Regions from separate parts of the Streptomyces sp. NPDC016309 genome, predicted to be linked through region 2. Evidence: riboswitches for the same ligand, from Rfam matches in the RefSeq annotation. Region 2 holds a riboswitch; each other region holds the start of a gene.
What was found. Region 2 has a riboswitch for cobalamin ahead of ACF068_RS10595 (ABC transporter substrate-binding protein). Riboswitches for the same ligand answer to the same signal wherever they lie in the genome.

Region 1 (7,628 bases), on a different contig from region 2:
CGGGGCCGCGCAGCACGCCGTCCTCGCCGGTCATCGCGGCGAACCCGGCGAGATACCAGCTGTCCCGCAGGAACGTGTGCGGCACGCCCTGCGCCTCGATGTACCGCTCGGTGTGCCAGTGGTCGCGGGCGAAGGTGAACGTCGCCTGCGGGGCGGCCCCCAGGAACGACACGTACACGATCCGCCCGACGCCCGCCGCGAGCGCCGCGTCGACCGCCGTGCGGTGCTCCTGGATCCGGTCGGGGCTCTCGTGCGCCGACACCAGGAACAGCGTGTCGGCGCCGTCCAGGGCGCGGCGCATCGCCTCGCCGTCCCCGTACGGCGCGGGCGGCGCCTTCACCGCGTCCGGCAGGTCCGGCAGCCGGCCGGGATCACGGCCGAGCAGCCGGGCCTTGACGCCCTGGTCGGCGAGGCGGCGGGCGACACGGCCGCCGATACGGCCACTCGCCCCGGTCACAGCGATCACGGATGACATACCGGCGAGTGTGTCAGGCGTACACCTCGGTGACCTCCAGCACGCGCGCGGTGATGCGCCCGTCCGGCGTACGCCCCGGGTCGGCCAGGTAGGCGCGGTAGGCGTCCTCGGTCGGGAACCGCACGAGGTGGACCTCCGACAGCCCGTCGGCGGTCCGCAGCCGCCGCTCCAGCCGCCCGCCGTGGCGCGGGAGGAGGGCGAGCGCCTTCTCCTCGTACGCCGTGGCCTCGTCCACCGCGTCGGCCGGGTAGTCCAGGAGCACGGCCAGTTGGAAGGACGGGGCGGGCGGGCCGTCCAGCGGCTTGTAGAAGTGGACGTCCACGTTCCCGCCGGGGAAGCCCTCGGAGCGGCCGGTCTCGACGTAACCGAGGCGCCGGTAGAAGGCGGGCGCCTGGAAGGAGAACGACGACACGATCACGCGATCGCAGCCGCGCCGCCGCGCCTCCTCCTCCGCCGCGCGCAGCAGCCGCGTCCCGAGCCCGGTGCCGCGCCGGTCCTCGCGGACCCAGACCATGGAGACGCCGGCGAGTCCGCCCCACGTCCAGCCGGTGAGCCCGCCGGTGATCTCGCCCGTCGCGTCGTCGGTGGCGCGCACCGACAGCCCGGCCTCGTCGGAGGCGCCCGTGGCGGCCCGGTTGAAGGCCGTCAGCTCCGCGTCGAGGCGGGCCGCCAGTTCCTTGTCCTCGCCGCCGGCCGTGAGCGTCGTCGTCACTTGTCCTCCAGGTCTCCCTCGGTCTCCAGGAAGACCTGCTTCAGCCGCTCCAGGATCGCCGGGTCGGGCTTCTCCCACATGCCGCGCGACTCGGCCTCCAGCAGCCGCTCGGCGATGCCGTGCAGGGCCCAGGGGTTGGCCTCCTGGAGGAACGCCTTGTTCTCCGGGTCGAGCACGTAGGTCTCGGTGAGCTTGTCGTACATCCAGTCGGCGACAACGCCGGTCGTGGCGTCGTACCCGAAGAGGTAGTCGACGGTCGCTGCCAGTTCGAAGGCGCCCTTGTAGCCGTGGCGGCGCATCGCCTCGATCCAGCGCGGGTTGACCACCCGGGCGCGGAAGACGCGGGAGGTCTCCTCGACGAGGGTGCGGGTGCGGACCGACTCGGGGCGGGTGGAGTCGCCGATGTACGCCTCGGGGGCGGTGCCCTTGAGCGCGCGGACGGTCGCGACCATGCCGCCGTGGTACTGGAAGTAGTCGTCGGAGTCGGCGATGTCGTGCTCGCGGGTGTCGGTGTTCTTGGCCGCCACCGCGATGCGCTTGTACGCCGTCTCCATCTCGTCGCGCGCCGGGCGTCCTTCGAGGCCGCGCCCGTACGCGTAGCCGCCCCAGACCGTGTACACCTCGGCGAGGTCGGCGTCGGTGCGCCAGTCGCGCGAGTCGATGAGCTGGAGGATGCCGGCGCCGTAGGTGCCGGGCCGGGAGCCGAAGATACGGGTGGTGGCGCGGCGTTCGTCGCCGTGCTCGGCGAGGTCGGCCTGGGCGTGGGCGCGGACGAAGTTGTCGTCGGCCGGCTCGTCGAGGGAGGCGGCGAGGCGGACGGCGTCGTCCAGGAGCCCGATGGTGTGCGGGAAGGCGTCCCGGAAGAAGCCCGAGATGCGCAGCGTCACGTCGATCCGGGGCCGGCCCAGCTCGGCGAGCGGGATCGCCTCCAGGCCGGTGACGCGGCGGGAGGCGTCGTCCCAGACGGGGCGGACGCCGAGGAGCGCGAGGGCCTCGGCGACGTCGTCGCCGGCGGTGCGCATGGCGCTGGTGCCCCACAGGGACAGGCCGACGGAGTCGGGCCACGCGCCGTTGTCGTCGCGGTAGCGGGTCAGCAGCGACTCGGCGAGCGCCTGGCCCGTCTCCCACGCGAGGCGGGAGGGGACGGCCTTGGGGTCGACGGAGTAGAAGTTGCGGCCGGTCGGCAGGACGTTGACCAGGCCGCGCAGCGGCGAGCCGGACGGTCCGGCCGGGACGAACCCGCCGTTCAGGGCGTGCACGGCGTGGTCCAGCTCGTCGGTGGTGGCGGCGAGGCGCGGGACGACCTGGCGGGCGGCGAAGTCGAGGACGGCGGCGACGGCGTCGTCGTAGCCCTCGGCGACCGTGGCGACGGCGGCCGGGTTCCAGTCGGCGGCCTCCATGGCCTCCACCAGGGCGCGGGCCTTGGCCTCGGCCTCGTCGGCGCCGGTGCGGGTGGCGGCGGACTCGTCCAGGCCGAGGGCCTCGCGGAGGCCGGGCAGGGACTGGGTGCCGCCCCAGATCTGGCGGGCGCGGAGGATGGACAGGACCAGGTTGACCCGCTCGGGGCCGGTGGGGGCGCCGCCGAGGACGTGCAGCCCGTCACGGATCTGGGCGTCCTTGACCTCGCACAGCCAGCCGTCGACGTGCAGCAGGAAGTCGTCGAACCCGTCGTCGTCCGGGCGGTCCTCCAGACCGAGGTCGTGGTCGAGCTTGGCGGCCTGGATGAGCGTCCAGATCTGGGCGCGGATGGCCGGCAGCTTGGACGGGTCCATGGAGGAGATCTGCGCGTACTCGTCGAGCAACTGCTCCAGGCGGGTGATGTCGCCGTACGACTCGGCGCGGGCCATCGGCGGCACCAGGTGGTCGACGAGCGTGGCGTGCACGCGGCGCTTGGCCTGGGTGCCCTCGCCCGGGTCGTTGACCAGGAACGGGTAGACCAGCGGGATGTCGCCGAGGGCCGCGTCGGGGCCGCAGGCGGCGGACAGGCCGGCGTTCTTGCCGGGCAGCCACTCCAGGTTGCCGTGCTTGCCGAGGTGGACCATCGCGTCGGCGCCGAAGCCGCCGTCCTCGGCGCGGGCGGCGATCCAGCGGTAGGCGGCCAGGTAGTGGTGCGACGGCGGCAGGTCCGGGTCGTGGTAGATCGCGATCGGGTTCTCGCCGAAGCCGCGCGGCGGCTGGATCAGGATGAGGAGGTTCCCGCGCCGCAGGGCGGCGAGGACGATGTCGCCCTCCGGGTTGCGGGAGCGGTCCAGGAACATCTCGCCGGGCGGCGGGCCCCAGTGCCGCTCGACCTGCTCGCGCAGCTCCGCCGGCAGGGCGGCGTACCAGCGCTTGTAGTCGGCGGCCGGGATGCGGACCGGGTTCTTGGCGAGCTGCTCCTCGGTGAGCCAGTCCTGGTCGTGGCCGCCGGCCTCGATCAGGGCGTAGATCAGCTCGTCGCCGTCGCCGGACGCGAGGCCCGGGACGTCCTCGGCGCCGAAGTCGTAGCCCTCCTCGCGGAGCCGGCGCAGCAGTGCCACGGCGGAGGCGGGGGTGTCGAGGCCGACGGCGTTGCCGATGCGGGAGTGCTTGGTGGGGTACGCGGAGAGGACCAGCGCCAGGCGCTTGTCGGCGTTCGGGATGTGCCGCAGCCGGGCGTGCCGGACGGCGATCCCGGCGACGCGGGCGGCGCGCTCGGCGTCGGCGACGTACGCGGGCAGGCCGTCGGCGTCGATCTCCTTGAACGAGAACGGCACGGTGATGAGGCGGCCGTCGAACTCGGGGACGGCGACCTGGCTGGCGGCGTCGAGCGGGGAGAGGCCCTCGTCGTTCTCCTCCCAGGCGGCCCGCGAGCCGGTCAGGCACAGGGCCTGGAGGATCGGCACGTCCAGGGCGGCGAGGGCGCCGGCGTCCCAGGCCTCCTCGTCGCCGCCCGCCTGGGCCTCGGCGGGCTTGGTGCCGCCGGCGGCGAGGACGGTGGTGACGACCGCGTCGGCCGTGCGCAGGCTCTCCAGCAGCTCCGGCTCGGGGGCGCGCAGCGAGGCCACGTACAGCGGGAGGGCCTGGCCGCCGGCGTCCTCGATGGCGTCGCAGAGGGTGGAGACGAAGGCGGTGTTGCCGCTCATGTGGTGGGCGCGGTAGTAGAGCACGGCGACCACGGGGCCGGTGGTGGCGCGCGCGGTGCGCTCCAGGGGGCCCCAGGTGGGGGCGGCGGCCGGGGGCTCGAAGCCGTGGCCGGTGAGCAGGACGGTGTCGGAGAGGAAGCGGGCGAGCTGCTCCAGGTTGTCCGGACCGCCGTGGGCGAGGTAGGCGTGCGCCTCGGCCGCGATGCCGATCGGGACGGTGGAGGTCTCCATGAGCTGGGCGTCGGGGGCCTGTTCGCCGGTGAGGACGACCAGCGGCTTGCCGGTCGCGCGCAGCGCCTGGAGGCCGTCCTCCCAGGCGCGGATGCCGCCGAGGAGGCGTACGACGACGAGGTCGGCCCCGTCGAGGAGGCCCGGGAGGTCGTCCATCGGGAGCCGGGCGGGGTTGGCGAACCGGTACGCGACGGGGCCGCCGGCCGCGCGGGCGCTGAGCAGGTCGGTGTCGGAGTGCGACAGCAGCAGGATCGTCGTGGCGGGCGCCGGGGCGGGCGCCGTCTCGGGCGTGGTCGCGTGCGTCATGACGTGCGCAGGCCTTCCTCGGGGTGTCCGCGCCCCGGGTGGTCGTAGGACGGCGGGAGTTCCTGACTCGTCCGGTTTCCGGCCGGACTCACAGTGGCGGGACCGCGCCGGATTCTCACCGGGCTTCCTCCCTAGGGCCCTGGGACCCTGTGCCGTCTGCATAGTAGAGGCTGCGCGTATGCTCGCCGCCATGCCGCCCAGCTCACCAAATCCCCAGGACCGGGGTGAAGCGCACATACGGGACCGTGTCCGCGAGCGCGGTGACGCGTGCCCCGGTGCGCTCCGGCTGCACCGGGCCGACGACGGGTCGCTGGCCCGGCTCCGCCTCCCCACCGGCGTTCTGACGCACCGTCAAGTCCTGGCGCTGGCCGACGCGGCGGACCGCCTGGGCGACGGGCACCTCTCCCTCACCTCGCGCGGCAACGTGGAGTTGAGGGGCCTCGGGGAAGGCTGCGGACTCGGGCTGGTGGACCTGCTGCGGGACGCCGGACTGCTGCCGTCCGAACGGCACGAGCGGGTACGGAACATGGTGGTCTCGCCGCTCGCCGGCGCCGGCGTGCAGGCGTGGGCCGCGCGCCTGGACGAGCTGTTGTGCGCCGAGGACTGGACGCCGGAGCTCTCCGGCCGCTTCCTGTTCGCCGTGGACGACGGGCGGGGCGACGTGGCGGGCCTGGCCGCCGATGTGACGTTGATCGCAGAGCCCGCCGGGACCGGCCTGGTCCGGGTGGGGCGTACGACCCACCGGGTGTCCTCCGCCGACGCGCCCCGCGCCGCGCTCGCGGCGGCCGGGGCGTTCCTGGCGGCGGCCCGCGCGGCCGGCACCGGCGCCTGGCGGGTGCGGGAGCTGCCGGCTGGGCAGGACGTGGACGTGGACGGACACCTGCGCCGGGCCGGCGTCGCGGCGGAGCCCGTACCGGACGCGGCGTTCCCCACGTGCCCCCCGCCCGCGCCCGGAACGGCCGGCGACGGCATGCTGTCCGTCCTGGCCCGCCTCGGCCGGGTGACCACCGCCCAGTTCCGCGCCCTGCTGCCCGCCGGGGAGGTGCGGGTCACCCCGTGGCGCGGGTTCGTCCTGCCCGGCTTCACCGACCCGGCGGCGGCCCGCGAGCGGCTGCGCGCCCTGGACGGGGCCGGGTTCATCACCCGTACCGACTCCCCCTGGATCGGCGTCACCGCGTGCACCGGGCGCCCCGGCTGCGCCAAGTCCCTCTCCGACGTACGGGCGGACGCCCGGCCCCGCGAGGGCGCCCTGCCCGTCCACTGGTCCGGCTGCGCACGCCGCTGCGGCCACCCCCAGGGCGCGTGGACCGACATGGTGGCGACCGGCGAGGGCGCGTACCAGCCGACCGTACAAGGACCGACGAAATGAGCGAGAGCAGAGTGTTCGACTACGAGAAGGACGGGGCGGAGATCTACCGCCAGTCCTTTGCCACGATCCGCGCCGAGGCGGATCTCGCGGGCCTGCCGGCCGACGTCAGCCAGGTCGCCGTGCGGATGATCCACGCGTGCGGCATGGTCGACCTCGTCCGCGACCTGGCCTACACGCCGGACGTGGTGGCCCGCGCCCGCGAGGCGCTGCGCGCCGGCGCGCCGATCCTGTGCGACGCGCAGATGGTCGCCAGCGGCGTCACGCGCAAGCGGCTGCCCGCCGGCAACGACGTGGTCTGCACGCTCTCGGACCCGTCCGTCCCGGCGCTCGCCGCCGAACTCGGCACCACCCGCAGCGCGGCCGCCATGGAGCTGTGGCGCGACCGGCTCGAAGGGTCCGTCGTCGCGGTGGGCAACGCCCCGACCGCGCTGTTCCGGCTGCTGGAGATGATCGAGGCGGGCGCGCCCCGCCCGGCGGCCGTCATCGGCATACCGGTCGGGTTCATCGGGGCGGCCGAGTCCAAGGACGCGCTGGCCGCCTTCCCGGGCCTGGAGCACCTGGTGGTGCGCGGCCGGCGGGGTGGCAGCGCGATGGCGGCGGCGGCGATCAACGCGATCGCGCACGAGGCGGAGATCCAGGCATGAGCGGCAAGCTGTACGGCGTGGGGCTCGGCCCCGGCGACCCGAATCTGATGACGGTCGCGGCGGTGAAGGCCATCGCGGCCGCCGACGTGATCGCGTACCACTGCGCCCGCCACGGCCGTTCCATCGCCCGTTCCATCGCGGCCGAGCACATCCGCGAGGACCACGTCGAGGAACGCCTGATGTACCCGCTGACCGTCGAGACGACGGACCACCCGGGCGGGTACCGGGGTGCGCTGAACGACTTCTACGAGGAGGCGTCGGCGCGGCTGGCCGCCCACCTGGACGCGGGCCGCACGGTCGCCGTCCTCGCCGAGGGCGACCCGCTGTTCTACGGCTCCTACCAGCACATGCACAAGCGGCTGGCGGACCGGTACGACACCGAGGTCATCCCCGGTGTCACCTCGGTGAGCGCGTCGGCGGCCCGGCTGGGCAAGCCGCTGTGCGAGGCGGAGGAGATCCTGACGATCATCCCCGGCACGCTGCCGGAGGAGGAACTGACGGCCCGCCTGGCGGCCACCGACTCGGCCGTCGTCATGAAGCTGGGCCGGACGTTCCCGACGGTACGGCGCGCCCTGGAGCGGGCGGGCCGGCTGGACGACGCCCACTACGTGGAGCGGGCCACGATGGCCGGCGAACGGACCGGCGCCCTGGCGGACGTCGACCCCGGATCGGTCCCCTACTTCTCCGTGGCGGTGCTCCCGTCGCGCGTCGACTCCGGCCCGGCCGTGCCCGCCTCGGGCGAGGTCGTGGTCGTCGGCACCGGCCCGGCGGGCCCCCTGTGGCTGAC
Region 2 (7,628 bases):
ACGCACCGCCCCCACGCCGGACGCCCGTCGTGCCCGGCGTGTCCGTGGCGCGCCGGGAGATCGGCGCCGGGCCGGCGCGTCCGGCCGGCGTGGGGCCCGTGCCGTGGTCACGGCCGGGCCGCGTGGAGCGGATCGTCATGGCGTCTCCCGGGAGCGAAGGGGCGGTCCGTCCACTGTCCGGCACGCTCCGGCCGGATCGCACCGCGCGGCGGCACCGATGTCCGTGGCCTTGGGGTACCGGTCCTTCCGGCATAGGGTCGGCCCATGGGGGAACGGCTCACGGGGCGCCGCCCCGCGACGGAACGGCTGATGGTGGTCGTCGGCTACGAGGCGACCGAGCTGCTGGACATCGCGTGCGTGACCACCGGGCTGGCCATGGCCAACCGGGTCGGTGCGCCGGACCCGCCGTACCGGGTGCGGGTGGCCGGCCCGGGCGGCGGGCCGGTCGTCTGCGACTCGGGGCTGAGCCTCAGTTGCCAGGAGTCGCTCGAACGGCTCGTGGGACCGCTGGACACCCTGATCGTGTCGGGCGGTTCGGGTTTCGAGCGGGCGGCCGCCGATCCCCGGCTCGTGGGGCACGTCCGCCGGCTGGCGGAGGTGAGCCGGCGGGTGGCGTCGGTGTGCACCGGAGCGGGCGTCCTGGCCGCGGCCGGGCTGCTGGACGGCCGGCGCGCCACCACCCACTGGCGGTTCGCGTCCCGGATCGCCGCCCGGCACCCCGAGGTCACGGTGGACCCCACGCCCATCTACGTACGCGACGGGAACGTGTACACCGCGGCGGGCGTCACCAGCGCGCTGGACCTGACGCTGGCCTTCATCGAGGAGGACCACGGCCCCGAACTGGCCCGCCAGGTCGCCCGCGATCTGGTGGTGTATCTGCAACGGCCCGGCAACCAGGCGCAGATGAGCCTGTTCACCGCCGCTCCCCCGCCCCGCAACGCGCTGGTGCGCACCCTCGTCGAGTACGTCACCGCCCACCCGGGCGGCGACCTGCGCACGGTGACACTGGCCCGCCGCGCCGGGGTGACGCCACGTCACCTCACGCGGCTGTTCACGGACCACCTCGGGCAGGCACCAGGGCGGTACGTCCGGCTGGCCCGCGTCGAGGCCGCCGCCCATCTGCTGGCGTCGACCACCCTGCCGATGGCGGGCGTGGCGGCCCGGTGCGGCTTCGGCACCGCCGAAGCGCTCCGCCAGGCGTTCACCGGCCGGTACGGGATCTCGCCCTCGCGCTACCGGGCCACCCGGAACCCGCGCTCGTCCGCCCCGTAGGATCGTCCGGTCATCACCGCGACGGGAGACAGGAAGCCGGTGCGAATCCGGCACGGTCCCGCCACTGTGACCGGGGAGTGGACCCCTCGAGGAGGCCACGCACACCGCGCGGGAAGGCCGGGGGAACGTCGATCCGGGAGTCAGGACACTGGCCTGTCGCGGGCCCGATCCAAAGGAGCGCGGACTCCTCAGGAGGCTTCACGTGGACGACGGCACGCACCGTCCCTTTTCTCCCTTCCCGTCCCTGCCGCCCACCCGTCGGCCCGTGCCGCGGCCCCGCGTCCCGGAGCCCCGCCGCGCCCCGCGGTGGCGGGCGGCGGCCGTGGCCCTCTCCACCGTCCTGACCGCCGCCCTGCTGAACGGGTGCGGCGCCGGCGCACAGGGCGGCGACGGCGGCCGGCGCACCACGGCCACCTCCGTGCGGGGCTTCCCCGTCACGGTCGACAACTGCGGCGTCAGCACCACGTACGACGAACCACCCTCCCGGGTGGTCACCATCCACCAGCACCCCGCCGAACTGATGCTCGCCCTCGGGCTGAAGGACCGGATGGCCGGCACCGCCTTCCCCGACTCGGCCGTCCTGCCCGCGTACCGGAAGGACTTCGAGGCCGTCCCGCGACTGGCCGACAAGGAGCCGTCCTTCGAGACCGTCCTGGAGGCCGAGCCCGACTTCGTGTACGGCGGCTACGGCAGCGCGTTCGCCGAGAACGAGGGGCGGTCCCGCAAGGCGTTCGCCGACGCCGGCATCGACACGTACCTCAACCGCGAGTACTGCGGCAAGGACCGGGTGTCGATGGACGACACCTACGACGAGATCCGCACCATCGGCACCATCTTCGGAGTGCCGGAACGGGCCGACGCCCTGATCGCGGGGCTGAAGCGGCGCATCCGTGCCACCGGCGAGGCGGTCGAGGGCGCGCCGGCGGTGCCGGTGTTCGTCTACGACAGCGGGGACAAGTCCGCGTTCACCGCGGGCGGCAAGGGCCTGGGCAGCGAGATCATCCGCCTGGCCGGCGGACGCAACGTGTTCGCGGATCTGGACGCCGTGTTCGGTGACGTGTCCTGGGAGCAGGTGGTCGCCCGCCGGCCCGAGGTGATCGCGATCTACGACTACCGCGGCTCGGGGAGCGTGGAGCAGAAGAAGCGGTACCTGCTCTCGCAGCCGGCGCTGGCCGATGTGCCCGCCGTCAAGAACCGGCGGTTCGTGGTCCTGCCGCTCACCGCGACCCTCGTCGGTGTGCGTCCTCCGTACGCCGTCGAGGACCTGGCCCGCGCCCTGCACCCCGAGCGCTTCCGGTGACGGCCGCCGCGCCGGCCCGTGCCGTGACGGGCGCGCCGGCCCGCGCGCCGAGGGGACGGAGGGCGTTCGCGAGTTCGCTGGTGGTGCTCGGTGTGCTCCTGCTGCTGTCGGTGACGGCGGGGCTGGCCATCGGTTCGGTGCGCGTACCGCCCGGGGAGGTGTGGGGCATCGTGGCGCACGCCCTGGGGGCCGGACCCGAGGAGCCGGCGTGGTCCCGTGCGCGCGAGACGATCGTGCTGGACGTACGGGCACCCCGCGTCCTCCTCGGGGCGGTGACCGGCGCCGGGCTGTCGGTGGTGGGCACGGCCATGCAGGCCCTGGTGCGCAATCCGCTGGCGGAGCCGTACCTGCTGGGCGTGTCCTCCGGGGCGTCCCTCGGCGCGGTGGCCGTGATCGTGTCGGGCGCCGGTCTCTTCGGGGCGGTGTCGCTGTCGGTGTCGGCGTTCGCCGGGGCCCTGGTGACCTTGCTGCTCGTGTACACCACGGCCCGCGCCGGGGGGCGGATCACATCGGTCCGGCTGGTGCTGGCGGGCGTGGCGGTCGCCTCGGTCCTCACCGCGGTGACGGATCTGCTGCTGCTGACCGCCGACCGGGGCAACCAGGCGCGGGAGGTCCTCGCCTGGACGCTCGGGGGGCTCGGTGGGGTCCGCTGGGCGACGTTGTGGTTGCCGGCGGCGGCGTTGCTGCTGGGTATCGGGGTGCTGCTGGTGCAGGCGCGTTCGCTGAACCTGCTGCTGGCGGGCGAGGAGGCCGCCACCACCATGGGGCTGGACGTGCCGCGTTTCCGGGTCCGGATGTTCGTCCTGTTGTCCCTCGTCACCGGTGTCCTGGTCGCGGCGACCGGACCGATCGGTTTCGTGGGGCTGATGCTGCCGCACGTGGTGCGTCTGTTCGTCGGGGGCGACCACCGGCGGGTGCTGCCGACCGCGGCGCTGGCGGGAGCGGTGTTCCTCGTCTGGGCCGACGTCGCGGCCCGGACGGTCGCCGCGCCCATGGAGATCCCCGTCGGCGTCCTGACCGCACTGTGCGGTGGACCGTTCTTCCTGTGGCTGATGCGCCGGGACGCCCGGCGGACCACCGATCGAGGAGTGGCATGAGCACCGACCGTCTTTCCGTGGAGGGCCTCACGCTGACCGCCGGCGCCCGCCGGCTGGTGCGGGACGTCACGCTGAGCGCCGGGCCCGGTGAGGTGATCGGGCTCGTGGGTCCCAACGGCAGTGGGAAGTCCAGCCTGTTGCGCGCGGTGTACCGGGTGCTGCGGCCCGGCACCGGCAGCGTGCGTGTGGACGGGACCGACGTCCGGTCCCTGTCCGCGCGGCGGCTGGCCCGCACCATGGCCGTGGTGGTGCAGGAACCGGGCGCCGACTTCGACCTGACGGTGCGCGAGGTGGTGGCCATGGGCCGCACCCCCCACAAGCGGCTGTTCGACGGAGACACGGCGGAGGACGCACTGCTGGTCGCGTCGTCGCTGGCGTCGGTCGACGCGGCGGAGCTTGCGGACCGCCCCTTCGACCGGCTCTCCGGCGGCGAGCGGCAGCGCGTGCTGATCGCCCGGGCGCTGGCACAACAGCCGTCCCTGATCGTCCTGGACGAGCCGACCAACCACCTCGACGTGCGTCACCAGCTCGACGTACTGGGGGTGCTCCGCCGGCTGCCGGCCACGGTCCTGGTCGCCCTGCACGACCTCAACCTGGCCGCCTACTACTGCGACCGCCTCCATGTGCTGCGGGACGGCGAGGTGGTGGCCTGGGGTCCGCCGGGCGAGGTGCTCACACCGCGCCTGCTCGCCGAGGTGTACGGAGTGACGGGTGAGGTGGTCGTGCATCCCCGGACGGGGGCCCCGCACGTCACCTTCCTGCCCGGGGACGTACCACCGGCGGCGGGCGAACCACCGGCGGGCGAGCCGGCCGCGAGCGGTGTCCTCATCCCAACGGAACCGCCGGACACAACAGTTGCTCCGGCAAGCCCGAAAGAGGGGTGACGGCATGGCGGTTGGAGGGCCGGCCCGGGAAACCGCGCTTGTTTGCTTGACACAACGCGACGGCCGTACCCTTCGGCACAGTCCCCACTCTTCGCAAACGCCATGAACCAGCAGGAGGACACGTGCCCATTCCGGCCACCGCATCGGACAGCATCGAAGCGACCACCGCCCTGCTGAGGGATGAACTCCCCCAGTTGGAGCAGCACCAGCAGGCACTGGAGAAGGACCTCGCCGCCGTCACCGAGCGGCTGGAGTCCGTGCGCAGCGCGCTGACCGCGCTGGAGGCACTGTCCACCGCGGCGGTCCCGGCACCGCGCACCGAAGCACCGGCCGGTACGGAGGAGGAGGCAGCCACCACCGAGGCCACCCCGGCGGCCGAGGAGACCCCGGCGTCCGAGGAGGCCCCGGCGGCCACCGCCACGGAGCAGGAGTCCGACGAGGAGCGGGTTCAGGAGCCGCAGCAGGCTCCGCAGCAGGCGGAGGCGGAGGAGGCCGGCGCACCCGAAACCGGCGCACCGGCGCCCGAGGCGCAGGAGAATGAGGCACCGGAGACCGCGGAGGAGGCGCCGGCGCGGGAGCCCGCTCCCGAGCCGGTGGCGGTCGCGGCGGAGACCGTTCCGGCACAGCGCACGCCGCGCACCTCCGCCGCCGGACGCAAGAGCCCGGCCAAGAAGCCGGCCAAGCCCTCCGCCGCGTCCCGCCCGGCCAGGAAGGCCGCCACGGCCAAGCGTTCCGCTCCGGCGAAGAAGGCCGCCACGGAGAAGGCCTCCACCGCCAAGCCGACCGCCGAGAAGACCACCACCGCCATGACCACCACCGCCAAGACCACCACGGCCAAGTCGACCGCGGAGAAGGCCACCACGGCCAAGACCGCCCCGGCGAAGACCGCCAAGGCCGCCAGGACCGCCAAGGCGCCGAAGACCACGAAGGCCACGAAGCCGGCGACGGCCACCAAGCCGGCCGCGGCCGCGAAGCCCGCGGCGGCCAAGGAGTCCCCCGCCACCGACGGGAGCGGTCTGACCGAACAGGTCGCCGCCGTCCTCGCCCGCAACAGCGACAAGCCCCTCCGTGCCCGTGACGTCGCGAAGGAGCTCGGCCGCGACGTCAGCACCGGTGCCATCAACACCGTGCGCAGCACCCTCGACCGGCTCGTCGCGACCTCCCGCGCCCGTCGCGCCGGTCGCGGCCTGTACCAGGCACCGGCCAACTGACCGTCGGTACCCGCACCATGTGGCCCCGTCCCGGCGGCCCCCACCTGCCGCCGGGACGCCCGCTCCCCCACTCTCGCCCCCCGGGTCCCGTCATCCCGCCCCCGGATTCAACGGTCACACGAGCACACGGTCATGCGCCTCCGGGCCGGCCCGCCGGCGGTACGAGGCCGTCGGCGACCAGCCCGTCCAGCACCGCCTCCCCCAGCGCCTGCACGGCGGACTGCGGGCGGACCATCACCGTGAACTCCTTGATCCGGCCCGCACCGTCGAGGTGCAGCAGGTCGATGCCGTGGATCTCCCTGCCCCGCACCGTGGCGCGGAACGGCATCACCACCGCGGGATCCTCGTCACCGTCGGTGCCGGATGCCGCCCCCTCGAAGTGCCCGACGTAACGGAAGTCCTCGAAGGTGCGCACCAGGACGCCGAAGAGTCCCAGGACCATGGGCTTGCCCTCGAAGGGGGTGAACTTGACCGGGCTGTTGAGGCGGATGTCGTCGGTGAACAGCTCTCCCAGCGCGTCGAGGTCGCGCTCCTCCACCGCGGTGCGGAAGTCGTCGGCGGTCTTGTCCATGGACCTCTCCTTCGTACTCAACAATGTGACTAGTCACTTTTTTGAGTATGATGCCGGGACGGACGACGAAGGGGAAGGGGGTACGCCCGCCATGGCCTTGCGACACGCCGTACTGGCGGCGCTGCTGGACGGCGAGTTCAGCGGCTACCAGCTCGCGAAGGCGTTCGACATCGGTGTGGCCAACTTCTGGCACGCCCTGCCCCAGCAGCTCTACGCCGAACTGGCCCGGCTGGAGAAGGAGGGCTTCGTCGCCGGCCGGCAGGTGGTCCAGGAATCCCGGCCCAACAAGCGCGTCTTCCGGGTGACCGACGCGGGCCGCGCCGAGCTGGAACGGTTCGCCGCCGCCGCGTCGAAGCCCTCGTTCATCCGCGACGATCTGCTCGTCAAGGTCCAGGCCGCCGACCGCATCGGCACCGCGCCGGTGATCGGGCAGCTCGAGGAGAGGGCCGCCGCGGCCGAGGCCAAGATCGATCTCCTGGACGGGCTGCTGCGCCGGATGCGCGGCGACGCCGACGAGGACGAGTTCCTGCTCCGGGGCGAACGGATCGGGCCGTACCTCACCTGTCTGCGCGGTCTCGCCTTCGAGCGGGAGCACCGGGACTGGTGCCTGCGGATCGCGGCCGTCCTGCGGGAGAGGCGGAGCACGGCTCATGCCGAACGGTGAGTACCTGCGGTACGTCGCCCTGGGCGACAGCATGACGGAGGGGGTGGGCGACGGGGACGACACGGTGGGCCTGCGCGGCTGGGCCGACCGGCTCGCCGAACGGCTCACGGCCGTCGACCCCGCGCTCCGGTACGCCAACCTGGCGGTACGGGGACGCCTCGCCGGCCAGGTCCGCGACGAGCAACTGGCGCCCGCCCTGGCCCTCCGCCCCGACCTGGTCACCGTCGTGGCCGGGGCCAACGACCTGCTGCGCCCGCGGTTCGACGCGCAGGAGGTGGCCGGCACCCTGGAGGACGTGTTCGCCGCGCTGTCCGCCACCGGGGCCCGCGTGGCGACCCTGACCTTCCCCGACCTGGGCCGCATCGCGCCGATCGCCCGGCCGTTGCGGTCCCGGATCCTCGACCTCAACGCCCGTGTCCGCGTCGCGGCCGCCCGGCACGGCGTCACGGTCGCCGACACCGGTGGGCAGCCGGTGTGCACCGACCCCCGGTTCTGGACCGGGGACCGTCTCCACGCGAGCCCGCTCGGCCACGAACGCATCGCGGCGGCCGTCGCCCACGCCCTGCGCCTGCCCGGGAGCGACGACGGCTGGGCGCGGCCGCTGCCCCCACGCGCGCTGCCCGGACCCT
Region 3 (7,628 bases), 160 kb from region 2:
CGCGCAGCCCGCCGCGCCCCGCGTACGCGGTGTCGACGCCCCACTGGCGGAAGTAGGTCTCGGCGTCCTGGCTCGCGCCCTCGCCGCCGTCCGTGAGGAACTCGGCCACGTCGAAACCGATGCCGCCCGCCCCGATGATCGCCACGTGCTCGCCGACCGGCGCCCCGTCCCGCAGGACGTCCAGGTAGCTGACCACGCTCGGGTGGTCCACGCCCTCGATGGCGGGCGTGCGCGGGGTGACGCCGGTCGCGACGACCACCTCGTCGTACCCGGCGAGCAGTTCGGCGGTGGCGTACGTGCCCAGCTTCACGTCCACGCCGCGCAGTTCGAGCTGCGTGCGGAAGTAGCGCAGCGTCTCGTCGAACTCCTCCTTGCCCGGCACCCGCTTGGCGATGTTGAGCTGTCCGCCGACCTCGTCCGCGGCGTCGAACAGCGTCACCTCGTGGCCGCGTTCGGCGGCCGCCACCGAGCAGGCGAGCCCGGCCGGCCCGGCGCCGACGACGGCGATCCGCTTGCGCAGCCGGGTGGGGGAGAGGACCAGCTCGGTCTCGTGGCAGGCGCGCGGGTTGACCAGGCAGGAGGTGATCTTCCCGCTGAAGGTGTGGTCCAGGCAGGCCTGGTTGCAGCCGATGCAGGTGTTGATGGTCTCCGGCCGCCCGTCCGCGGCCTTGGCCACGAACTCCGGGTCGGCGAGGAAGGGCCGGGCCATGGAGACCATGTCCGCGCGCCCCTCCGCCAGGATCCTCTCGGCGACCTCCGGGGTGTTGACGCGGTTGCTGGTGATCAGCGGGATGGACACCGAGCCCATCAGCTTCTTGGTGACCCAGGTGTACGCGCCGCGCGGCACCGAGGTCGCGATGGTGGGGATCCGGGCCTCGTGCCAGCCGATGCCCGTGTTGATCATCGTCGCACCGGCGGCCTCGATCTCCCGGGCGAGCGCGACGACCTCCTCCAGGGTCGAGCCGCCCGGCACCAGGTCCAGCATGGAGAGCCGGTAGATCAGGATGAAGTCCTCGCCGAGGCGCTCACGCGTGCGGCGGACGATCTCCAGCGGGAAGCGGACGCGGTTCTCGTACGACCCGCCCCAGCGGTCCTCGCGCCGGTTCGTCGCGGCGGCGATGAACTCGTTGATCAGGTAGCCCTCGGAGCCCATGATCTCGACGCCGTCGTACCCGGCCGACCTGGCGAGCTCCGCGGCCCGTACGTAGTCCTCGATCGTCCGCTCGACCTCGGCGTCGGTGAGCTCGTTCGGCACGAAGGGGCTGATCGGCGCCTGGAGGGCGCTCGGCGCGACCAGGTCGCGGTGGTAGGCGTACCGCCCGAAGTGCAGGATCTGCATCGCGATCCGCCCGCCGGCCGCGTGCACCGCGTCCGTCACGACCCGGTGCTGCGCGGCCTCCTCCTCGGTGGTGAGCCTGGCCCCGCCCTCGTACGGCCGGCCCGCGTCGTTGGGCGCGATGCCACCGGTGACGATCAGCCCGACGCCGCCGCGGGCGCGCTCGGCGTAGAAGGCGGCCATGCGGGCGAAGCCGTTCTCCGCCTCCTCCAGCCCGACGTGCATGGACCCCATGAGCACCCGGTTGGGCAGGGTGGTGAACCCCAGGTCCAGGGGGCTGAGCAGGTGCGGGTACGGGGCCGGGGCCGGGGTCGCAGTCATGGGGGCGCCTCCTCGCGCGATGTCGTCGCCCCAGTTGTAGACGACCCCGGGGGCCTTGTGCAACAAGTTGCATAAGGATCGGGGCGTGACCTCCGCTACGTACCGCCGCCTACGCGCCGCCCGGGACCGCGGCCGCCGCCCAGTCCTCCAGCTCCTCCGGGGTGCGCGGGCCCGGCTCCTGTGCCCCCAGCAGGCCCCGCTCCCGCAGCACCCGCGCCACCGCCATCCCCCACGGGCGGCGCAGCCGGGCCGCGTCCAGCAGGGCCTGGTCGGCCAGCAGCTCCGCCGCCGGACCGGTGCGCAGCCCGTCCGGGGTGAGGACCGCCGCGTCGTCGGCCCAGCGCAGCGCCAGGTCCACGTCGTGCGTCGCCATCACGACCGTGGTCCCGGAGGCGCGCAACCGGTCCAGGACGGCCAGCAGCCGCTCCTGGCCGTGCGGGTCCAGACCGGCCGTCGGCTCGTCGAGGACCAGCACCCGGGGCCGCATGGCCACCGCGCCCGCGATCGCGGCCCGCTTGCGCTGCCCGTACGACAGCAGGTGCGTCGGCCGGTCCTCCAGCGCCGCGATGTCCAGCGCCTCCAGCGCCTCCCGCACCCGCTCGCGCACCTCCGCCTCCGGCACGCCCAGGTTCAGCGGCCCGAACGACACGTCCTGGCCCACGGACGCCGCGAACAACTGGTCGTCCGGGTCCTGCACCACGAGCTGCACCGTCGTCCGCAGCCGGGTCAGCCCCGCCCTGTCGTACGACACGTCGCGCCCCTCCAGGCGCAACCGGCCGCTCGCGCACCGCAGGCCACCGCTCAGCAGCCGCAGCATCGTCGTCTTGCCGCCCCCGTTGCGGCCCAGCAACGCGATGGAGCGCTTTTCCGGCACGGCGAAGTCGACGCCCTCGAGCACGGCGGGACCGTCCTCGTAGGCGTATCCCGCACCGACGAGTTCCACGACGGCGGGAGCATTCATGGCAGGAACCTCTCGAGTACGAAGGTGGCGACGACGAGCCCGGCGAGCAGCACGCCCGTCGCGGCGAGGAAGCGCCCGGACACCGCCGTGGGCGGCACCAGCACCCGCAGCGTGCCGTCGTAGCCCCGCCCGGCCAGCCCCGTCTGGAGCCGCGCCGCCCGGTCGAAGGCGCGCACGAACGCGGTCGCGCCCAGGCCCGCCAGGGAGCGCCAGGTGGCCGCCCGGCTCGTCAGCCCGAGCCGCGCCGCCTGCGCCTCCCGGATCCGCCGGACCGCGTCCAGCAGCAGGAAGCTGATCCGGTACATCACCAGCGCCACGTCGACGACCGGCGCCGGGACGCCCGCCCGGACCAGCCGGGGCAGCACGTCGGACACCGGGGTGGTGAACGCGAACAGCAGCACGCCCATCGAGGCCGCCGACGTGCGCAGCAGCAGTCGCCCGGCGTGCGCCGGCCCGTCGGGCGCGAGCGTGACGAACCCCTCCGCCCCGCCAACCTGGAACAGCAGGGGCAGCGCGCCCGTCACACAGAAGCCGAGCGGGACGCGCCACGCCCGCCACAGCCGGCGCGGCGGGACCCCGGCCGGGCCGAGCAGCACCACGAGGGTCGCGGCGGCGACCAGCGCGGCCCCCGGCCACGGCGGCAGGCACACGGCCAGCAGCGTCAGGCCGAAGCCCAGCGCGGCCTTCTCGCACGGATGGCGGCGGCGCCAGCGACTGCTGTGCGCCGCCGCGTCGATCGGCAGCACCGGCGGTTACGCCGGCGTCCGCGGCGCGTCGGCCCCGGAGCCACCCGCGCCGACCGCGTCGGCCGGTGCCGCGTCCGGGGTGCCGGGAGTGCCCGGGGTGTCCGGGGTACCCGGGGTGTCCGCCGCCGGGGCGTCCCCGCCGGGGGACCCCGCCCGTGCCCGGGCCTCGCCCTGCCGGCGGCCGCGCCGCAGACCGAAGTAGTAGGCCAGTACACCGGCGCCCAGGGCGGCCTGGAGCGAGAACAGCGCCGACTCGATCTCGCCGGACGGCGGCTCGTACAGCGGGGTGAACCACGGCTCGTAGTCCGGGTGGGACTCGGTGATCGCCGTCTCCGCCTGCCCGTCGGCGCCCGTGAACGGCTCCTCCTTGTGGTCGCCCATGCCCAGGGCCAGCGGCAGGACGGCCAGCGCGACCACGACGAGCAGCAGCAGCGAGTTGATCCTGGCGTTACGGCTCATCGGGCCACGGCCTCCTTGTTCGCGGACACGACGCCGAGCCGTGCCAGATCACCCTTGCTGGACTGCATCAGCAGCCGCATCACCAGCACGGTGAGCAGCCCCTCGCTGACCGCCAGCGGAACCTGAGTGATCGCGAAGATGCCGCCGAACTTGGCCAGCGCGCCGGCCACCCCGCTGCTGGGGTCCGGGAACGCCAGCGCGAGCTGCACGCTGGTGACGCAGTACGTGGACAGGTCGGCGACGAAGGCCCCGAAGAACACGCTCACCATCAGCGGCACCTCGAAACGGCGCAGCAGCCGGTACGTCCCGTAGCCGGCCCACGGACCGACGATCGCCATGGAGAACGCGTTGGCGCCCAGGGTCGTCAGGCCGCCGTGGGCCAGCAACAGCGCCTGGAACAGCAGCGTGATGGTGCCCAGCACCGCCATGATCGGCGGCCGGAACAGGATCGCGCCCAGCCCCGTGCCGGTCGGGTGGGAGCAACTGCCCGTCACGGAGGGCAGTTTCAGGGCGGACAGCACAAACGTGAAGGCGCCGGACGCACCGAGCAGAAGGGTCGATTCCGGATTGGCCTTGACCTCACGGGTCAGGGCCCTGACCCCGTGGACGACGAAGGGGGCGGCCGCGACGCTCCAGGCGGCCGCGTGCACGGGGGGCAGATAGCCCTCGGCGATATGCATATGGAAGGAGACCCTCTCCAGCACCTCGTGGATGGACAACGCGCCCTGGCCGGTCTCCTGGCTGACGGGTCATGCCGCCGCGGCTCCGCCTTCCCGGACGACGCGGTTCCCCGCGACGTTCCAGTGGCTTCCCGAGGTGGTCCCCGGGAGTGGAGCCGGACTTCCCGATCACAGTGGCGAGGGCCGCACCGGTACCGCACCGGTTTCCCGTACACCAAGGCCCTGCGACAGTAGTGCGTTGACCAGGTACATCACAAGCCGCGCGTCGGCGCACGGCCCGGCTCCACCCGCGGGGCACACCTCATTCCTTGCGGTAGCCGTACGCCTCGGACGCCGCCGCCACCACCGCGTCCAGGTCACCGCCCGCCGACGCGGTGACCACCGCCGCCACGGCCCCCTCCACGAACGGCGCGTCCACCAGCCGGGTGCCCTCGGGCAGCTCGTCCCCCTCCGCGAGCAGGGCCTTCACCGTCAGGACGGCGCTTCCCAGGTCCACCAGGACGGCCACCCCCGCACCGCCGTCGACCGCCGTCGCCGCCCGCGTGATCAGCTCCGCGCTGGTGCCGAGCCCCCCGTCCGGGGTGCCGCCCGCGGCCGCCACCGGCGCGGTGCCGCCGCCGGCCAGGCCCCGCGCCAGCTCGGCCACGGAGGACGCCACCGCCGCGCTGTGCGAGACCAGGACCACACCCACCTGCCCGCTCACCGGCCGCCCCGCTCCGCCCCCGCCTCGGCGAGCGCCGCGAACAGCAGGGCGGAGGACGTCGCCCCCGGGTCCTGGTGCCCCTCGCTGCGCTCACCCAGGTAACTGGCCCTGCCCTTGCGGGCCCGCATCGGCACGGTCCCCAGGGCGCCCCGGTCCGCCGCCTCCGCCGCCGCCGGGAGCGACTCGCCGAGCGACTCGGCCAGTGCCTCGACGGCCGGCTCCAGCGCGTCCAGCATCGTCTTGTCCCCGGCCTTCGCCCCGCCGAGCTGCGCCACCGCCGCCACGCCCACCCGCAGCGCCTCGGCCAGTTGCACCGGCGCCACCTCGGCGGCGTCGCCCAGAGCCTTGCCCGTGCGCCGCAGCAGCGTCCCGTACAACGGCCCCGACGCGCCGCCGACCGTGGAGATGAGCTGCCGCCCGGCGAGGGTGAGCACGGCCCCCGGTGTCCCGGGCCGCTCGTCCTCCAGGGCCGTGACCACCGCGGCGAAACCGCGTCGCAGATTGGCGCCGTGGTCGGCGTCGCCGATCGCCGCGTCCAGCTCGGTGAGCCGGCCGGCCTCCCGGTCCACGGCGGCCGCCGCCCCGGTCAGCCAGCGCCGGAAGAAGTCCGCGTCGAGCACGCCCCTCACCGTCCCCAGCGGAGCGCGGCGGTCCGCACCGGCGCGTCCCACAGTCGCAGCAGTTCCTCGTCGGCCCGGCACAGGGTCACGGAGCACCCGGCCATGTCGAGCGAGGTCACGTAGTTGCCGACGAGCGTACGGGCCACGGGAACGCCCCGCTCGCCCAGCACGCGCTGGACCTCGGCGTTGAACCCGTACAGCTCCAGCAGCGGTGTCGCCCCCATGCCGTTGACCAGCACCAGCACCGGACCGCCGGGCCGCAGGTCCTCCAGGACGGCGTCGACCGCGAAGTCGGCGATCTCGCGGGAGGTCATCATGGGCCGCCGCTCCCGGCCCGGCTCGCCGTGGATGCCGATGCCCAGCTCCAGTTCGCCCGGCGGCAGGTCGAACGTGGGGCTGCCCTTCGCGGGGGTGGTGCAGGCGCTGAGCGCCACCCCGAAACTGCGCGCGCTCGCGTTCACCCGGCGGGCGATCGCCTCCACCCGCTCCAGCGGCGCACCCTCCTCGGCCGCCGCTCCGGCGATCTTCTCCACGAACAGCGTGGCCCCCGTCCCGCGCCGTCCGGCGGTGAACGTGCTGTCGGCGACGGCCACGTCGTCGTCCACGACGACCTTCGCCACCTGGACGCCCTCGTCCTCGGCGAGCTCGGCGGCCATCTCGAAGTTCAGCACGTCACCGGTGTAGTTCTTGACGACGAAGAGCACCCCGCGCCCACTGTCCACGGCCGCCGCCGCCCGTACCACCTGGTCCGGCACGGGGCTGGTGAACACCTCACCGGGGCAGGCGGCCGACAGCATCCCCGGCCCCACGAACCCGGCGTGCAGCGGCTCGTGACCGGACCCGCCCCCGGACACCAGCGCCACCTGCCCGGCGACCGGCGCGTCCCGCCGGACGACGACCCGGTGCTCCACGTCCACGGTGAGCTCCGGATGTGCGGCCGCGATCCCGCGCAACGCGTCGGCGACCACGGTCTCGGGTACGTTGATCAGCATTCTCAACGGTGCCTCCCAGCTTGGTGCGAGCAGGTGGTCCTGGCTGCCGGCCGCCCTCCCGGCACCCCGGTGACGGGCCGTCCGGCCCAGTATCGGGGCGGTGACGGGCATCGGACCGGATCGCGCCGGACACGGCCCCCGAGGCGTCCCCCGCCGCGTCCCCGGGCACGGCCCCCGACGCGTCCCCGTAGGCGTCGCTCCGGCGCCGGAGCGTGCGCGCGGCGTCAACGGCGCTCCAGGCAGCCCCGGAGGAACGCGGCCTGTCCCGCGTGCTGGAGGTCCTCCGCCACGACACTGACCAGGCGCACGCCCAGGGTGACCGGGGGCGACCAGGAGGTGTCCACGACGCGGTCCAGGTCGGCGTCACGGAGGGTCCGGACGAATCCGACGGTCCGTTCGTGGACGGCGTCGTAGTAATCCGGCAGGAGCGCCGGCGTCCGCACCCGTACCGACCCGACCTCCTCGGCGGTGTGCCCGTAGCCCGTCGCCGTCGCCGGGAACGGCAGGCCGAACCGGTCCGCCCATCCCTCCGACAGCCAGAGCTGCTCCTCGCCGGCGACGCCGGCCACGTGATCGTCCTGGATGCGGGTGAGGTGCCAGACGAGCCAGGCGATGGTGTTGGCCCCCGGGTCCAGCCGCGCGTGCAGCAGCTCCGGCGAGAGCCCCCCGACCGCGTCGTGCACGGCCTCCCGCACCCGCCCGAATCCGTCCACCAGCACACCCGCGCCGTTCATCGTGCGCACCGCCTTTCACCACGTGTCGTCGCTCCACTGGTCGAGCAGCTCGTCGCCGGTCGCCGCCGGGTCCGCG
Region 4 (7,628 bases), on a different contig from region 2:
CACGTCCCGCACGACCGTCCGGCAGGCGCTCCAGGAACTGGTCGTCGAGGGACGGCTGGAGCGCATCCAGGGCAAGGGCACGTTCGTCGCCAAGCCCAAGGTCTCGCAGGCGCTCCAGCTCACCTCGTACACCGAGGACATGCGCGCGCAGGGCCTGGAGCCCACCTCGCAGCTCCTCGACATCGGGTACGTGACGGCGGACGACACCCTCGCCGGGCTGCTCGACATCTCCCCCGGCGGCCGGGTGCTGCGCATCGAGCGGCTGCGGCTGGCGAGCGGCGAGCCGATGGCCATCGAGACGACCCACCTGTCGGCCAAGCGCTTCCCGGCGCTGCGGCGGTCGCTGGTCAAGTACACCTCGCTCTACACGGCGCTGGCCGAGGTGTACGACGTCCACCTCGCCGAGGCGGAGGAGACCATCGAGACCTCCCTGGCGACGCCCCGGGAGGCGGGCCTGCTCGGGACCGACGTGGGCCTGCCGATGCTGATGCTCTCCCGGCACTCGCTGGACGAGAACGGCGAACCGGTGGAATGGGTGCGCTCGGTGTACCGGGGCGACCGGTACAAGTTCGTGGCCCGTCTCAAGCGGCCCAACGGCTGACGCCACCGAGATCCTTACGAGACCCGTCCGTTATCCGGACCGGGGTTCCGCGCGGCGGACCGGTCCCCTAGATTGCGTGCGCATTACGCCATGTGATCAGCGAGGGGACGGAGTCGCCGTATGACACAGGAGAAACAACCAGCAATCACCCCGGTGCGGGTGGTGGTGGCGCTCTGTCTGTTCGCGCCCTTCGTGGCGATGCTGTGGGTCGGCTCGTACGCGAAGGTCGAGCCGACCCTCGCCGGGATCCCGTTCTTCTACTGGTACCAGATGGCCTGGGTCGTCATATCGACCGTGCTGACGATGGTCGCGTACCAGCTCTGGCACCGTGACCAGCGGGCCCGCGCGGCGGCGCGCGGGTCCTCGGCCCCCTCCGCCCAGGGGGGTGCGTCGCGGTGAACGACGGCGTGAACGGCGTCGCGCTCGCCGTCTTCATCTTCTTCTTCCTGGCCGTCACGGTCATGGGCTTCATGGCCTCGCGCTGGCGCAAGGCCGAGAACGAGCACAGCCTCGACGAATGGGGCCTGGGCGGCCGCTCGTTCGGCACCTGGATCACCTGGTTCCTGCTGGGCGGCGACCTCTACACGGCGTACACCTTCGTCGCCGTCCCGGCGGCGATCTACGCGGCCGGCGCGGCCGGCTTCTTCGCCGTCCCCTACACGATCCTCGTCTACCCGCTGATCTTCACCTTCCTGCCGCGCCTGTGGTCGGTGTCCCACAAGCACGGGTACGTCACCACCTCCGACTTCGTCCGGGGACGGTTCGGCTCGAAGGGCCTGTCGCTGGCGGTGGCCGTGACCGGCATCCTCGCCACCATGCCGTACATCGCGCTCCAGCTCGTCGGCATCCAGGCGGTGCTCGACGTGATGGGCGTGGGCGGTGGCGAGACCACCCACTGGTTCGTCAAGGACCTGCCGCTGCTCATCGCCTTCGGTGTCCTCGCGGCGTACACCTACTCCTCCGGGCTGCGGGCGCCGGCGATGATCGCCTTCGTCAAGGACACGCTCATCTACATCGTCATCGCGGTGGCGATCATCTACATCCCCATCAAGCTCGGCGGCTTCGACGAGATCTTCAGCAAGGCGGGCGAGGCCTACGCGCAGATCAACCCGGCGACCGACAAGCCGCGCGGCGCGCTGGTGCCCGGGGAGATGGGCCAGTGGGGGTACGCGACGCTCGCGCTCGGCTCGGCGCTGGCGCTGTTCATGTACCCGCACTCCATCACGGCGACGCTGTCCTCGCGCAGCCGTGACGTGATCCGCCGCAACACCACCATCCTGCCGCTGTACTCGCTGATGCTGGGCCTGCTGGCCCTGCTGGGCTTCATGGCGATCGCGGCCGGCGTGAAGGTGCAGAACGGCCAGCTCGCCATCCCGCAGCTGTTCGAGGACATGTTCCCGGACTGGTTCACGGGCGTCGCCTTCGCGGCCATCGGCATCGGCGCGCTGGTCCCGGCGGCCATCATGTCGATCGCCGCCGCCAACCTGTTCACCCGCAACATCTACAAGGACTTCCTGAAGCCGGACGCCACGCCGGAGCAGGAGACCAAGGTGTCCAAGCTGGTGTCGCTGCTGGTCAAGGTGGGCGCGCTGGCCTTCGTGCTCACCATGGACAAGACGGTCGCCATCAACTTCCAGCTCCTCGGCGGCATCTGGATCCTCCAGACCCTGCCGGCGCTGGTGGGCGGCCTGTTCACCCGGTGGTTCCACCGCTGGGCGCTGCTGGCCGGCTGGGCGGTCGGCATGGTCTACGGCACGGCGGCGGCGTACGGCGTCGCCAGCCCGACCCAGAAGCACTTCGGCGGCTCGTCCGCCGAGATCCCGGGCATCGGCGAGATCGGCTACATCGGTCTGACGGCGTTCGTCCTCAACGCCCTGGTCGTGGTGGTCCTGACGTTCGTGCTCCGGGCGACCAACGCGCCGGACGGCGTCGACGAGACGTCCCCCGGGGACTACACGGCCGACGCGGGCGACCCGGGCGTGAAGGTGGAGCTCCCTCCGGCCACGGCGGGCGCCGGGCACTGACCCATCCGCGTACGAGGGCCGTCGTGCCTCCCCCGGTGGGGGCACGGCGGCCCGTTCGTTGTGCACTCTGGCCCCATGGACATCACCATCAGGGCGGTACGGCCGGAAGAACACGAGACGCTCGCCGACGTCACGGCCCAGGCCTACCTCGGCGACGGGTTGCTGGCCTTCGGGGAGAGCGACGAGTACCTGATCGAGCTGCGGGACGTGGCCGGGCGCGCCGCGCGGGCCGAGGTGCTGGTCGCGGTCGCGGAGGACGAACGGGTGCTCGGGGGCGTGACGTTCGTCCCCCGGGGCGGCGGTCCGTGGGGCGGGCACGCGCGGGACGGGGAGGCGGAGTTCCGGATGCTGGCGGTGGCGCGGGCGGCCCGGCGGCGCGGCGCGGGCGAGGCGCTCGTACGGGCGTGCGTGGAGCGGGCGCGGGAGGTGGAGGGGTGCCGGCGGCTGGTGGTGTCCTCGTGGCAGTCCATGCGGGCGGCGCACCGGATCTGTGAGCGGCTGGGGTTCGACCGGACCCCGGAACGGGACTGGCAGGCCGCTCCGGGCGTCACGCTCCGCACCTACGCCGTGGAACTCTGAGCCCCGGTCGACACAACATGTGGGGGGTGCCTCAATCGGCGCCCCCCACATGTATGCTCGTCCTCGCTGTCGCCGCAGGGGAATCCGGTGCAATTCCGGAACTGTCCCGCAACGGTGTGTTGGTGTGCCTCTGGGTACGTACGAGTCCGAAGACCTGCCGACAGCGCGCCCGGACCGTCCGGCCCGGGTGCCCAGACGTCCGGGCCTCGCGGAGTGGGCCGGTGGACGCGGTGCCCTGCGCCCCCGTACCCGGGCGTGCCCGCTCCCCTGCCCGCGCCGCCGGTGGCCCCGAGCCGAGCGAGGGAGAGCCCCCACGTGACCATCGCGCCAGCCGATCCGGTTTCAGCGATCGAGAGCGACGGAAACGACGGACCCGGGACCGTACTGCTGCGGACCCTGACCGACCTCACCGCCGATCTGCCCGACACCGACCCCGGCCGGGTCGCCGCCGCCGCGCTGCGCGGCCGGCACGCCGGGTCCGACGAGGCGGAGCTCCGGGAGCTCGCCACCGAGGCGGCCGCCGGTCTGATCGCCGAGGACCCGGCGTACTCCCGGCTCGCGGCGCGGCTGCTGGCCCGGACCATCGCGGAGGAGGCGGCGGGGCAGGGCGCGGTGGCGTTCTCGGCGTCGGTGGCCGTCGGGCACCGGGAGGGCCTGATCGCGGACCGCACGGCCGCGTTCGTCTCGCTCCACGCGGACCGGATGGACGCGCTGGTCGACCCGGCCGGGGACGACCGGTTCGGCTACTTCGGGCTGCGGACGCTGTACTCGCGCTACCTGCTCCGCCACCCGCTCACCCGCAAGGTGATCGAGACGCCCCAGCACTTCATGCTGCGGGTGGCGGCGGGCCTCGCCGAGGACGACTCGGTGCGCGCCCTGGACGAGGTCGCGGCGCTGTACGGGCTGATGAGCCGGCTGGACTACCTGCCCTCCTCCCCCACGCTGTTCAACTCCGGCACGCGACACCCGCAGATGTCCTCGTGCTACCTGCTGGACTCCCCGCTGGACGAGCTGGACTCCATCTACGACCGCTACCACCAGGTCGCGCGGCTGTCGAAGCACGCGGGCGGCATCGGCCTGTCGTACTCCCGCATCCGGGCGCGCGGTTCGCTGATCCGGGGCACCAACGGGCACTCCAACGGCATCGTGCCGTTCCTGAAGACGCTGGACGCCTCGGTGGCGGCAGTGAACCAGGGCGGGCGGCGCAAGGGCGCGGCGGCGGTGTACCTGGAGACGTGGCACGCCGACATCGAGGAGTTCCTGGAGCTTCGGGACAACACCGGTGAGGACGCCCGGCGCACCCACAACCTGAACCTGGCGCACTGGGTCCCCGACGAGTTCATGCGCCGGGTCGACGCCGACGCCGAGTGGTCGCTGTTCTCGCCGGCCGACGTGCCGGAACTGGTCGACCTGTGGGGCGAGGCGTTCGACGCCGCCTACCGCGCCGCCGAAGCGAAGGGCCTGGCCCGCAAGACCATGCCCGCCCGGGACCTGTACGGCCGGATGATGCGGACCCTGGCGCAGACCGGCAACGGCTGGATGACGTTCAAGGACGCCTCCAACCGCACGGCCAACCAGACGGCGCAGCCGGGCCACACGGTCCACTCCTCGAACCTGTGCACCGAGATCCTGGAGGTCACGGACGACGGGGAGACCGCCGTCTGCAACCTGGGCTCGGTGAACCTCGGCGCGTTCGTCAGCGGCGGCGACCTCGACTGGGAGCGGCTGGACGCGACCGTCCGCACGGCCGTCACGTTCCTGGACCGGGTCGTCGACATCAACTTCTACCCGACCGAGCAGGCCGGGCGCTCCAACGCGAAGTGGCGGCCGGTGGGCCTGGGCGCGATGGGCCTCCAGGACGTGTTCTTCCAGCTCGGGCTGCCGTTCGACTCGCCCGCGGCCAGGGCCCTGTCGACGCGTATCGCCGAGCGGATCATGCTGGCCGCGTACGAGGCGTCCGCCGACCTCGCCGAGCGCAACGGCCCGCTGCCGGCCTGGAAGAAGACCCGTACCGCGCGCGGGGTGCTGCACCCCGACCACTACGACGTCGAGCTGAACTGGCCGGAGCGGTGGGAGGCGCTGCGCGCCCGCATCGCCGAGGTCGGCATGCGCAACTCGCTGCTGCTGGCCATCGCGCCGACGGCGACGATCGCCTCGATCGCGGGCGTGTACGAGTGCATCGAGCCGCAGGTGTCCAACCTGTTCAAGCGCGAGACGCTGTCGGGCGAGTTCCTCCAGGTCAACTCCTACCTGGTGGCCGAGCTGAAGCGGCTCGGCGTGTGGGACGCGAAGACCCGTGAGGCGCTGCGCGAGTCCAGCGGCTCGGTCCAGGGCTTCACCTGGATCCCGGCCGAGGTGCGCGAGCTGTACCGGACGGCGTGGGAGATCCCGCAGCGCGGCCTGATCGACATGGCGGCGGCCCGTACGCCGTTCCTGGACCAGTCGCAGTCGCTGAACCTGTTCCTGGAGACGCCGACCATCGGCAAGCTGTCGTCGATGTACGCGTACGCCTGGAAGCAGGGCCTGAAGACGACGTACTACCTGCGCTCGCGCCCGGCGACCCGGATCGCCCGCGCGGCCCGGGCGTCCGTCCCCGTCCCCGCGCAGGTGACCCCGGAGGACGCGGTCGCCTGCTCCCTTGAGAACCCCGAGTCCTGCGAGGCCTGCCAGTGATGTCCGCTTCCCCCGAGAAGAACCTGCTCGACCCGGGTTTCGAACTGACCCTCCGCCCGATGCGCTACCCGGACTTCTACGAGCGCTACCGGGACGCCATCAAGAACACCTGGACGGTGGAGGAGGTCGACCTCCACTCCGACGTGGCGGACCTCGCCAAGCTGACGCCCGGTGAGCAGCACCTGATCGGCCGGCTGGTCGCGTTCTTCGCGACCGGTGACTCGATCGTGGCGAACAACCTGGTGCTGACGCTGTACAAGCACATCAACTCCCCCGAGGCGCGGCTGTACCTGTCGCGGCAGCTCTTCGAGGAGGCCGTGCACGTCCAGTTCTACCTGACGCTGCTGGACACCTACCTGCCCGATCCGAAGGACCGGGCGGCGGCGTTCGACGCCGTGGAGAACATCCCCTCCATCCGGGAGAAGGCGCAGTTCTGCTTCCGCTGGATGGACTCGGTGGAGAAGATCGAGCGGCTGGAGACGAAGGCCGACCGGCGCCGCTTCCTGCTGAACCTGATCTGCTTCGCCGCCTGCATCGAGGGTCTGTTCTTCTACGGCGCCTTCGCGTACGTGTACTGGTTCCGCTCGCGCGGTCTGCTGCACGGCCTGGCGACCGGCACCAACTGGGTGTTCCGCGACGAGACGATGCACATGAACTTCGCGTTCGAGGTCGTGGACACCGTCCGCAAGGAGGAGCCGGACCTCTTCGACGATGCGCTCCAGCAGCAGGTCACCGACATGCTGCGGGAGGCCGTCGAGGCGGAGCTCCAGTTCGGCCGCGACCTGTGCGGTGACGGCCTGCCGGGCATGAACACCGAGTCGATGCGGCAGTACCTGGAGTGCGTGGCCGACCAGCGCCTGACGCGTCTGGGCTTCGCCCCGGTGTACGGCTCGGAGAACCCGTTCTCCTTCATGGAGCTCCAGGGCGTCCAGGAGCTGACGAACTTCTTCGAGCGCCGCCCGTCCGCCTACCAGGTGGCGGTGGAGGGCTCGGTCGACCTCGACGAGGACTTCTAGGAGGTCTTGTCGATCAGACCGGTCGTGCGCCGAGCGTCGCCGCGGGCCCGGGTGAGGGTCCGCGGCGACGGGTGTCCGCCGGGCGCCGCGGCCCGCGCAACTGGCGGTCGACGGCGCGCTCCCGGGCGTGCCCGACGAGCGAGGGCAGGGCGAGAAGGACGAAGAGGGCGACGGGGACGAAGGCGTTCAGGACCGTTGTCATGTCTTCCACTGTCGTCCTCGCGGCGGGAAAAGATCAGTGGCAGGACTGTCACCGACCATCGAATTACTGCCAGGGCCGTGCCATGCTCGTCGCATGCTGAGGAATGTGGCGGCCGTCCTGCTGGACGGCGTGAACCCCTTCGAACTCGGGGTGGTCTGCGAGGTCTTCGGCCTCGACCGGAGCGACGACGGGCTGCCCGTCCACGACTTCGCCGTGGTGTCCGCCGAGGGCCCCCGGCTGCGCACGCACGCCGGTTTCACGATCGGGACGGAGCACGGTCTCGAACGGCTGGCGGAGGCGGACCTGGTCGCGGTTCCCGCGGGCGGCCGCTATGCGCAGCGCCCCTACCCCGAGCCCCTGCTCGCGGCCCTGCGCGACGCCGTCGACCGCGGGGCGCGGGTGCTGTCCGTCTGCACCGGCGCCTTCGTGCTGGGCGCGGCCGGGCTGCTCGACGGCCGCCGCTGCACGACGCACTGGCGGCACGCGGCCGAGCTGGCCCGGCGCCACCCGCGGGCGCTGGTGGACCCCGACGT

Region 1: it holds a riboswitch for cobalamin, as region 2 does, so the genes downstream of both, cobN (cobaltochelatase subunit CobN) here and ACF068_RS10595 (ABC transporter substrate-binding protein) in region 2, are expected to answer to the same signal.
Region 3: it holds a riboswitch for cobalamin, as region 2 does, so the genes downstream of both, ACF068_RS09850 (energy-coupling factor ABC transporter permease) here and ACF068_RS10595 (ABC transporter substrate-binding protein) in region 2, are expected to answer to the same signal.
Region 4: it holds a riboswitch for cobalamin, as region 2 does, so the genes downstream of both, ACF068_RS01665 (ribonucleoside-diphosphate reductase subunit alpha) here and ACF068_RS10595 (ABC transporter substrate-binding protein) in region 2, are expected to answer to the same signal.

Annotation. Positions count from the first base shown of each region.
Region 1 covers NZ_JBIBSG010000007.1:300,928-308,555, forward strand. Annotated here, with positions in the region: gene ACF068_RS20000 (SDR family oxidoreductase) at 1-475, opposite strand, end outside; gene ACF068_RS20005 (GNAT family N-acetyltransferase) at 489-1,187, opposite strand; gene cobN (cobaltochelatase subunit CobN) at 1,184-4,828, opposite strand; cobalamin riboswitch at 4,862-5,000, opposite strand; gene ACF068_RS20015 (cobalamin biosynthesis protein CobG) at 5,007-6,197, shown strand; gene ACF068_RS20020 (precorrin-8X methylmutase) at 6,194-6,841, shown strand; gene ACF068_RS20025 (precorrin-2 C(20)-methyltransferase) at 6,838-7,628, shown strand, end outside.
Region 2 covers NZ_JBIBSG010000003.1:609,666-617,293, reverse strand. Annotated here, with positions in the region: gene ACF068_RS10605 (hypothetical protein) at 1-139, opposite strand, end outside; gene ACF068_RS10600 (GlxA family transcriptional regulator) at 265-1,272, shown strand; cobalamin riboswitch at 1,269-1,429, shown strand; gene ACF068_RS10595 (ABC transporter substrate-binding protein) at 1,475-2,572, shown strand; gene ACF068_RS10590 (FecCD family ABC transporter permease) at 2,596-3,669, shown strand; gene ACF068_RS10585 (ABC transporter ATP-binding protein) at 3,666-4,553, shown strand; gene ACF068_RS10580 (hypothetical protein) at 4,676-5,764, shown strand; gene ACF068_RS10575 (nuclear transport factor 2 family protein) at 5,895-6,335, opposite strand; gene ACF068_RS10570 (PadR family transcriptional regulator) at 6,427-6,999, shown strand; gene ACF068_RS10565 (SGNH/GDSL hydrolase family protein) at 6,986-7,628, shown strand, end outside.
Region 3 covers NZ_JBIBSG010000003.1:447,265-454,892, forward strand. Annotated here, with positions in the region: gene ACF068_RS09830 (FAD-dependent oxidoreductase) at 1-1,657, opposite strand, end outside; gene ACF068_RS09835 (energy-coupling factor ABC transporter ATP-binding protein) at 1,767-2,618, opposite strand; gene cbiQ (cobalt ECF transporter T component CbiQ) at 2,615-3,364, opposite strand; gene ACF068_RS09845 (energy-coupling factor ABC transporter substrate-binding protein) at 3,371-3,823, opposite strand; gene ACF068_RS09850 (energy-coupling factor ABC transporter permease) at 3,820-4,503, opposite strand; cobalamin riboswitch at 4,533-4,765, opposite strand; gene dhaM (dihydroxyacetone kinase phosphoryl donor subunit DhaM) at 4,805-5,206, opposite strand; gene dhaL (dihydroxyacetone kinase subunit DhaL) at 5,203-5,826, opposite strand; gene dhaK (dihydroxyacetone kinase subunit DhaK) at 5,832-6,818, opposite strand; gene ACF068_RS09870 (DinB family protein) at 7,043-7,552, opposite strand; gene ACF068_RS09875 (SpoIIE family protein phosphatase) at 7,568-7,628, opposite strand, start outside.
Region 4 covers NZ_JBIBSG010000001.1:375,354-382,981, forward strand. Annotated here, with positions in the region: gene ACF068_RS01645 (GntR family transcriptional regulator) at 1-601, shown strand, start outside; gene ACF068_RS01650 (DUF3311 domain-containing protein) at 722-1,000, shown strand; gene mctP (monocarboxylate uptake permease MctP) at 997-2,625, shown strand; gene ACF068_RS01660 (GNAT family N-acetyltransferase) at 2,701-3,204, shown strand; cobalamin riboswitch at 3,224-3,381, shown strand; gene ACF068_RS01665 (ribonucleoside-diphosphate reductase subunit alpha) at 3,520-5,877, shown strand; gene ACF068_RS01670 (ribonucleotide-diphosphate reductase subunit beta) at 5,877-6,893, shown strand; gene ACF068_RS01675 (hypothetical protein) at 6,907-7,095, opposite strand; gene ACF068_RS01680 (helix-turn-helix domain-containing protein) at 7,189-7,628, shown strand, end outside.